2 regions of the Streptomyces sp. NPDC058001 genome follow, and region 2 is predicted to be linked to the other one. Evidence: predicted binding sites of a transcription regulator. Region 2 holds the regulator's gene; the other holds the start of a gene.
What was found. The regulator HrcA, encoded in region 2, represses chaperone genes, less so after heat shock. The targets are predictions, from matches to a motif close to TTNGCACTCNGNNNNNCNGAGTGCNAA.
Positions count from the first base shown of each region.

Region 1: groL (chaperonin GroEL) is a predicted target of HrcA. The motif match lies at 2,322-2,348, and genes of this name have one in related genera.

Region 1 covers NZ_JBHVQT010000004.1:469,765-474,114, forward strand. The annotation lists gene ACFVT5_RS11890 (MFS transporter) at 1-403, shown strand, start outside; gene groL (chaperonin GroEL) at 537-2,159, opposite strand; gene ACFVT5_RS11900 (cold-shock protein) at 2,554-2,757, opposite strand; gene ACFVT5_RS11905 (MoaD/ThiS family protein) at 3,214-3,489, opposite strand; gene thrC (threonine synthase) at 3,524-4,350, opposite strand, start outside.
Region 2 covers NZ_JBHVQT010000002.1:505,633-509,982, forward strand. The annotation lists gene ACFVT5_RS05660 (DUF3097 domain-containing protein) at 1-588, opposite strand, end outside; gene ACFVT5_RS05665 (MBL fold metallo-hydrolase) at 624-1,364, opposite strand; gene hrcA (heat-inducible transcriptional repressor HrcA) at 1,548-2,564, shown strand; gene dnaJ (molecular chaperone DnaJ) at 2,565-3,698, shown strand; gene ACFVT5_RS05680 (nitronate monooxygenase) at 3,823-4,350, shown strand, end outside.

The DNA.
Region 1 (4,350 bases), on a different contig from region 2:
GGCGGCGTCGGCCGCGATCATCGGCGGCGCCCCACCGCACCGCGCCGGTATGGCCTCCTCCGTCGAAGAGGTCTCGTACGAGTTGGGCAGCCTCACCGGTGTCGCCGTCCTCGGAAGTATCCTGACCGCCGTCTACACCTCGACCGTCACCCTTCCCTCGGGCGCGCCCGCCACGGCGTCCGACAGCCTCGACGAGGCCCGCGCCACAGCCGAACACCTGTCGTCGGCCGACTCCCGGTCCCTTCTGGAGTCCGCCACTGACGCCTTCGACAACGGCTACACCCTCACCCTGACCATCGCCGCGGCGGCCCTCGCGGCCGGCGGCCTGTTCACGTACCGCAGTCTCCGGCGGGGCACCCCGGCCCCCAACGAGCAGACGGAACCGGCCGACCAGACCGCGTAACCATCAGGCCCGCCCGAACGTCAGGCCCGCCCGAAGCGCTCGTCGCGCCCCGGAAACGCCCGAAGGCGGCACCCCCTGGGAGAGGGGTGCCGCCTTCAGGTTCGGTAGGACGGGTGATCGACCTGAGGGTCGGTCAGAAGTCCATGTCTCCGCCCGGCATGCCGCCCGGAGCCGCGGCCCCGGCCTTCTCCGGCTTGTCGGCGATGACGGCCTCGGTGGTGAGGAAGAGCGCCGCGATGGAGGCGGCGTTCTGCAGCGCGGAACGCGTCACCTTCGCCGGGTCGATGATGCCCTCGGCGATCATGTCGACGTACTCACCCGTGGCGGCGTTCAGACCGTGGCCGACGGCCAGGTTGCGCACCTTCTCCACGACGACGCCACCCTCAAGGCCACCATTGACGGCGATCTGCTTGAGCGGGGCCTCCAGGGCGAGCTTCACCGCGTTGGCACCGGTGGCCTCGTCGCCCTCCAGCTCCAGCTTGTCGAAGACCGCGGACGCCTGGAGCAGGGCCACGCCACCACCGGCGACGATGCCCTCCTCGACGGCGGCCTTGGCGTTGCGCACCGCGTCCTCGATGCGGTGCTTGCGCTCCTTCAGCTCCACCTCGGTGGCGGCACCGGCCTTGATGACGGCCACGCCGCCGGCCAGCTTCGCCAGACGCTCCTGGAGCTTCTCGCGGTCGTAGTCCGAGTCGCTGTTCTCGATCTCGGCGCGGATCTGGTTGACCCGTCCCGCGACCTGGTCGGCGGAGCCGGCGCCGTCGACGATCGTGGTCTCGTCCTTGGTGATGACGACCTTGCGGGCGCGGCCGAGCAGGTCGATCCCGGCGTTCTCCAGCTTGAGGCCGACCTCCTCGGAGATGACCTCGCCACCCGTGAGGATCGCGATGTCGCCGAGCATGGCCTTGCGGCGGTCACCGAAGCCCGGGGCCTTGACGGCGACGGACTTGAAGGTGCCCTTGATCTTGTTGACGACCAGGGTCGACAGGGCCTCGCCCTCGACGTCCTCGGCGATGATCAGCAGCGGCTTGCCCGACTGCATGACCTTCTCCAGGAGCGGGATCAGGTCCTTGACGCTGCCGATCTTGGAGTTGGCGATCAGGATGTACGGGTCGTCGAGCGACGCCTCCATCCGCTCCATGTCGGTGGCGAAGTAGGCCGAGATGTAGCCCTTGTCGAAGCGCATACCCTCGGTGAGTTCCAGCTCCAGACCGAAGGTCTGGGCCTCCTCGACGGTGATGACGCCTTCCTTGCCGACCTTGTCCATCGCCTCGGCGATCAGCTCGCCGATCTGGGTGTCGGCGGCGGAGATGGAGGCCGTCGAAGCGATCTGCTCCTTGGTCTCCACGTCCTTGGCCTGCTCAAGCAGGGCGGCGGAGACGGCCTCGACGGCCTTCTCGATACCGCGCTTGAGGGCCATCGGGTTGGCACCGGCCGCTACGTTCCGCAGACCTTCGCGGACGAGCGCCTGGGCCAGGACGGTCGCGGTCGTCGTGCCGTCACCGGCGACGTCGTCCGTCTTCTTCGCGACCTCCTTGACCAGCTCGGCGCCGATCTTCTCGTACGGGTCCTCGAGCTCGATCTCCTTGGCGATGGAGACACCATCGTTGGTGATCGTGGGGGCGCCCCACTTCTTCTCAAGGACGACGTTGCGGCCCTTGGGGCCAAGGGTGACCTTGACGGCGTCGGCGAGCTGGTTCATCCCGCGCTCGAGACCGCGCCGTGCCTCCTCGTCGAACGCGATGATCTTGGCCATGTGAAGTGGTCCTCCCGGACAGGGGTGGATTGCTCCGGATCGTGTCGGCGCCCGCGACGGACGGTCCCGGCCCTGGTGGTTCCTTGCTCCACCCGGTCCCGGGACCTCGCTGACCCGATCCAAGTTCTGTCACTCTCACTGGGAGAGTGCTAACGCCAATGATTAGCACTCGCCCCACCCGAGTGCAAGCGGCTTGGGCAGACCCGGACACCCGCAAGCCGGTACGTACCGGTACACCGGGCACGCGCCGGACGCGGCTCGGGCGCGGCTCAGCGGGGGCGATTGGGCGACGTCGGGGGGGCGCACACGCGAAAGGTCCGCGCCCCATGTCTGGGACGCGGACCTTTCGCGTGAGTGTGTCGCGTGAGTGCGTCGGTGGTCGATCGCGCCGAGATCAGACGGCGAGCTTGACCATGTCCGCCTGCGGCCCCTTCTGACCCTGCGAGATCTCGAACTCGACCCGCTGGCCTTCTTCCAGGGTGCGATAGCCGTCCATTTGAATCGCGCTGTAGTGGACGAAAACATCCGCACCACCGTCGACCGCGATGAAGCCGTAGCCCTTCTCCGCGTTGAACCACTTGACGGTGCCCTGAGCCATGCCTAACTCCCCTATTACTGGCCCTTGCACGGGACCACACTTCGCGGACCCGGGTCAGACCTCACCCCCCAACGGCTGGGGGTGTGCGCCGGAACGCGTCGACCGCCGCTGAATGTATCTGCCCAACTGCCGTCTGCAACAGGTCAATCGGACGAGAAATCTGGGCACGCGTGATCGGAAATTTCCGGCGGATTGAATGGAATTCAGGGCAACTCGGGCCCGACAAAGGCCATTTAGGACGCAAATTGGCGGGGCGCTTTGGCTACTTCTTGTCGCCGTTCGACCGAGAACTCATATGCGCGCGGCACTGGCGGCGGCGCCATTTCCCCAACTCTATCGCGCTCAACCCTACAGAATTGCCCCCTCCGCTTCTCTCGCGGAGGGGGCAACAGAGGTCACGCTGCGCAGTCGTTACGGGAGTCGCGCTCCGGTCGGGAGTCGGGCTCCGGTGCCGGGTCAGCCGCCCGCGACCGCCGGGATGATCGAGACACCGGCACCGTCCGGCGTGGCCGTCTGGAGGCCCTGCTCGAAGCGGACGTCGTCGTCGTTCACGTACACGTTGACGAAGCGGCGGAGCTTGCCCTCGTCGTCCAGGACGCGGGCGGAGATCCCGGCGTGGTTCTTCTCCAGGTCGGCGATGACCTCCCCGAGGGTCGTGCCCTCGGCGGCGACCTCGGCCCGGCCGCCGGTGTAGGTACGCAGAATGGTGGGGATGCGGACGTTGACGCTCATGTTCGGCCTTTCCGGTCGATCCGTCGTACAGGCGTTATCCGGCCAGGCCCGCGTCGCGGAACGCGTCCAGGCTCGGGCGGATGGTCGCGGTCGGGCCGGTCGTCGGCGCCACCGCGTCCAGGGTCTTCAGGCCGTCGCCCGTGTTCAGCACGACCGTCGTCAGCGTGGGGTCGATCAGACCCGCCTCGATGAGCTTCTTGGTCACGCCGACGGTCACCCCGCCCGCCGTCTCGGCGAAGATGCCCTCGGTCTGCGCGAGCAGCTTGATCGCGTCGACCACCTGCTCGTCGTTCACGTCGTCCACGGCGCCGCCGGTGCGACGGGCGATGTCGAGGACATAGGGGCCGTCGGCCGGGTTGCCGATGGCGAGGGACTTGGCGATGGTGTTCGGCTTCTGCGGCTTCACCACGTCGTGCCCGGCCTTGAAGGCGACGGACACCGGCGAGCAGCCCTCGGCCTGGGCACCGAAGATCTTGTACGGCTTGTCGGCGACCAGCCCGAGCTTGATCAGCTCCTGAAGGCCCTTGTCGATCTTCGTGAGCTGGGAGCCCGAGGCGATCGGGATGACCAACTGGTCCGGGATCTCCCAGCCGAGCTGCTCACAGATCTCGTACGCCAGGGTCTTGGAGCCCTCGCCGTAGTACGGGCGCAGATTGACGTTGACGAAGCCCCAGCCCTCGCCCAGCGGGTCGCCGATCAGCTCGGAGCAGAAGCGGTTCACATCGTCGTACGTGCCCTCGATGCCGATCAGCTCGCCGCCGTAGACCGCGGCCATGACGACCTTGCCCTGCTCCAGGTCGTGCGGGATGAACACGCAGGAGCGGAAGCCCGCGCGGGCGGCTGCGGCGCCGACCGCGCCGG
Region 2 (4,350 bases):
CCAGATGTCGATGTACGGGTGGCCCACCACCAGGGCGAACTCGTCGGCGACCTCCGCGGCGATACGGGACTCCTTGCTGCCGGGCACGAGGTGGTCGACCAGGACGCCGAGGCGGGCGTCCGGGCCTGGCGCGAATTCCGCGACGATCGCCGGGAGGTCGTCCACGCCCTCCAGGTACTCGACCACCACGCCCTCGATCCGGAGGTCGTCGCCCCACACCTTCTCGACGAGTTCCGCGTCGTGCCGGCCTTCGACGTAGATCCGCCCGGCACGGGCCACCCGCGCCCGCGCCCCGGGCACCGCCACCGAACCGGACGCGGTACGGGTCGGCCGCACCGGCGCACCCGTGGCCGTCCGGACCAGGGTCACCACCCGGCCCTCCAGAAGGAACCCGCGCGGCTCCAGCGGAAAGACCCGGTGCTTGCCGAACCGGTCCTCCAGCGTGACCGTCCCCGCCTCGCACCGGATCACCGCACCGCAGAACCCGGTCTCCGGCTCCTCGACCACGAGCCCCGGCTCGGCCGGTACCTCGGGTACGGGCTGCTTCTTCTTCCAGGGCGGAGTCAGGTCCGCCGAGTACGGGCGCATTCGCCCGACGATAGGAAGAAGGGGCCGGGCGTGGCTCACGACACGCCGAATCTCCTGGCCAGCCGCTCGCGTTGGGCCCTGACGAACTCCGCATTCACGACAGAACCATGCCCGGGGACGTACCGCGCGTCCTCGCCGCCCAGCTCCAGGAGACGGTCCAGGGCGGCGGGCCAGCGGGCCGGGACCGAGTCCCGGCCCGTCTGCGGCCACCCGGACTCCTCGACCAGGTCGCCGCAGAACACGACCGGGGGAGAACCGGGGACCACGACCGCCAGATCGTGGCCCGAGTGCGCGGCGCCCAGATTCACCAGGAGCGCCCGCACCCCGCCGCCCAGATCGACCCCCCACTCGTCGGGGACCTCGTGCCGGGGGCGGACGAGCAGGTCGACGGCCTCCGCCGCGGCCCGGGGCTCGACCCCGTGCCGTACCGCGTCCGTACGCAGCTCGTCGGCGCCGCGTGTGAAGAGTTCGCCCATGCCCAGCGCCCCGTACACCTCCACACCCGCGAACGCCGATGTGCCCAGGACATGGTCGAAGTGGGGATGGGTCAGTGCCACGTGGGTGACCCGGCGGTCCGTGCCCAGGAGTACTCCGGTGTCCCGGCGCAGCCCCGCCCCCTCGCGTACCGTCGCGCCGGTGTCGATCAGCAGCGCGCCCTCGTCCCCGGCGACCAGCCCCGCCGTGCAGTCCCAGGCCGGAAGCCGCCGTCGGCCGACACCGGGGGCCACCCGCTCCCACCCCGGCTCTTCCCAAGCGATACCCGCAGCGATACCCATAGCTCGACGCTAAGCCCACCGGCCGTCCCCGTACGACATAGGCAGGGCCCGGCCTTGCTACCGGCGTACCCACCGGCCGTACACTGGCTCAGGGAATGTTGGCACTCGGCTGCCCTGAGTGCCAGAGGGGCCGGGCATGTGCCGGACCGGGGCAGGGAACACATGAAGCTGGAGGTGCGCGCGATGCTCAGTGAACGCAGGCTCGAAGTGCTGCGCGCCATCGTCCAGGACTATGTCGGCACCGAGGAGCCCGTGGGTTCCAAGGCGCTGACCGAACGGCACAGCCTCGGCGTCTCACCGGCGACCGTGCGCAACGACATGGCGGCCTTGGAGGACGAGGGGTACATCGCCCAGCCGCACACCAGCGCCGGGCGGATCCCCACGGACAAGGGGTATCGCCTGTTCGTCGACAAGCTCGCCGGCGTGAAGCCGATGACGGCGCCCGAGCGCCGCGCCATCCAGAACTTCCTCGACGGCGCCGTCGACCTGGACGACGTGGTGGGCCGGACCGTGCGGCTGCTCGCGCAGCTCACCCGGCAGGTCGCCGTCGTGCAGTACCCCTCGCTGACCCGCTCGACGGTGCGCCATGTCGAGCTGCTCTCGCTGGCCCCGGCCCGGGTGATGCTCGTACTGATCACCGACACCGGCCGGGTCGAGCAGCGGATGGTGGACTGTCCGGCGCCCTTCGGTGAGGCGTCGCTCGCCGATCTGCGGGCCCGGCTGAACAGCAGGGTCGCGGGCCGCCGTTTCACAGATGTGCCGCAGTTGGTGCAGGATCTGCCCGACGCCTTCGAGGCGGAGGACCGCGGCATCGTCTCGACCGTGCTCTCCACTCTGCTGGAGACGCTGGTCGAGGAGACCGAGGAGCGGCTGATGATCGGCGGCACCGCCAATCTGACCCGCTTCGGGCACGACTTCCCTCTGGTGATCCGGCCCGTTCTGGAGGCCCTTGAGGAGCAGGTCGTGCTTCTCAAGCTCCTGGGCGGTGCCGAGGATTCGGGCATGACCGTACGGATCGGTCATGAGAACGCGCATGAGGGACTCAACTCCACGTCCGTCGTGTCGGTGGGCTACGGTTCGGGCGGCGAGGCAGTGGCCAAGCTCGGCGTGGTCGGCCCGACCCGCATGGACTACCCGGGAACGATGGGAGCAGTACGCGCAGTGGCACGTTACGTCGGACAGATCCTGGCGGAGTCGTAAGTGGCCACGGACTATTACGCCGTACTCGGCGTGCGCCGCGACGCTTCCCAGGACGAGATCAAGAAGGCGTTCCGGAGGCTCGCGCGCGAGCTGCATCCGGACGTGAACCCCGATCCGAAGACCCAGGAGCGGTTCAAGGAGATCAACGCCGCCTATGAGGTGTTGTCGGACCCGCAGAAGAAGCAGGTCTACGACCTCGGCGGTGACCCGCTCTCGCAGGCGGGCGGCGGCGCGGGCGGTTTCGGGGCCGGTGGCTTCGGCAACTTCTCGGACATCATGGACGCCTTCTTCGGTACGGCGTCCCAGCGCGGCCCCCGCTCGCGCACCCGGCGCGGCCAGGACGCGATGATCCGGCTGGAGGTCGAGCTGGACGAGGCGGCCTTCGGGACCACCAAGGACATCCAGGTCGACACGGCCATCGTCTGCACCACGTGCAGCGGCGAGGGCGCGGCCCCCGGCACCAGCGCGCAGACCTGCGACATGTGCCGCGGGCGTGGCGAGGTCTCCCAGGTGACCCGGTCGTTCCTCGGCCAGGTCATGACATCGCGGCCGTGCCCCCAGTGCCAGGGCTTCGGCACCGTGGTGCCCACCCCGTGCCCGGAGTGCGCCGGTGACGGCCGGGTCCGCTCGCGCCGCACGCTGACGGTGAAGATCCCGGCGGGCGTCGACAACGGCACCCGGATCCAGCTCGCGGGCGAGGGCGAGGTCGGCCCCGGCGGCGGCCCCGCCGGTGATCTCTATGTCGAGATCCACGAGCTGCCGCACTCCGTGTTCCAGCGGCGCGGCGACGATCTGCACTGCACGGTGACCCTCCCGATGACGGCCGCCGCGCTGGGCACCAAGGTGCCCCTGGAGACCCTGGACGGCCTCGAAGAGGTCGACATCAGACCGGGCACCCAGTCCGGGCAGTCCATCCCCAAGCACGGGCGCGGGGTGACCCATCTGCGGGGCGGCGGGCGCGGTGACCTCATCGTGCATGTCGAGGTGCAGACCCCGTCGAAGCTCGATCCGGAACAGGAGCGGGTCCTTCGGGAGCTGGCCGTGCTGCGCGGTGAGGAGCGCCCGATCGGTCAGTTTCAGCCAGGACAGCAGGGGCTCTTCTCCCGCCTGAAGGACGCGTTCAACGGCCGCTGACGTACGGCTGACTTTCGGTCGAAATGGGTGTCGGCTTACCGCCGGTAAAGCCATACCGCCAGCGGAATATGCCAGCCGGACGGCTGGATTCGGACTTGTGCGGGGGACGTGACAACATGCCGTCATGTCCTCCGCACTGACCGATCTCTTCCCACGCCCGATCGTGCAGGCGCCCATGGCGGGCGGCGTTTCCCGGCCCCAGCTCGCGGCGGCCGTCTCCGACGCGGGCGGGCTCGGATTTCTCGCCGCCGGTTACAAGACCGCCGACGGGATGTACGAGGAGATCAAGCAGGTGCGCGGCCTCACCGGGCGCCCCTTCGGTGTCAATCTGTTCCTGCCCCAGCCCGACCACGCCGACCCGGCGGCCATCGTCGTCTACCGTCACCAGCTCGCCGGCGAGGCCGCCTGGTACGAGACCCGGCTCGGCGACCCGGACGTCGGACTCGACGACGGCTATGTGGCCAAGCTGGCGATCCTGGTGGACGATCCGGTCCCGGTCGTCTCCTTCCACTTCGGCTGCCCCACCCGCGAGGTGGTGGAATCCCTCAAGCGGGTCGGCACCCTCACTCTCGTCACGGCCACCACGCCCGAGGAGGCGCAGACCGTGCAGTGGGTCGGCGCGGACGGTGTGATCGCGCAGGGCATCGAGGCG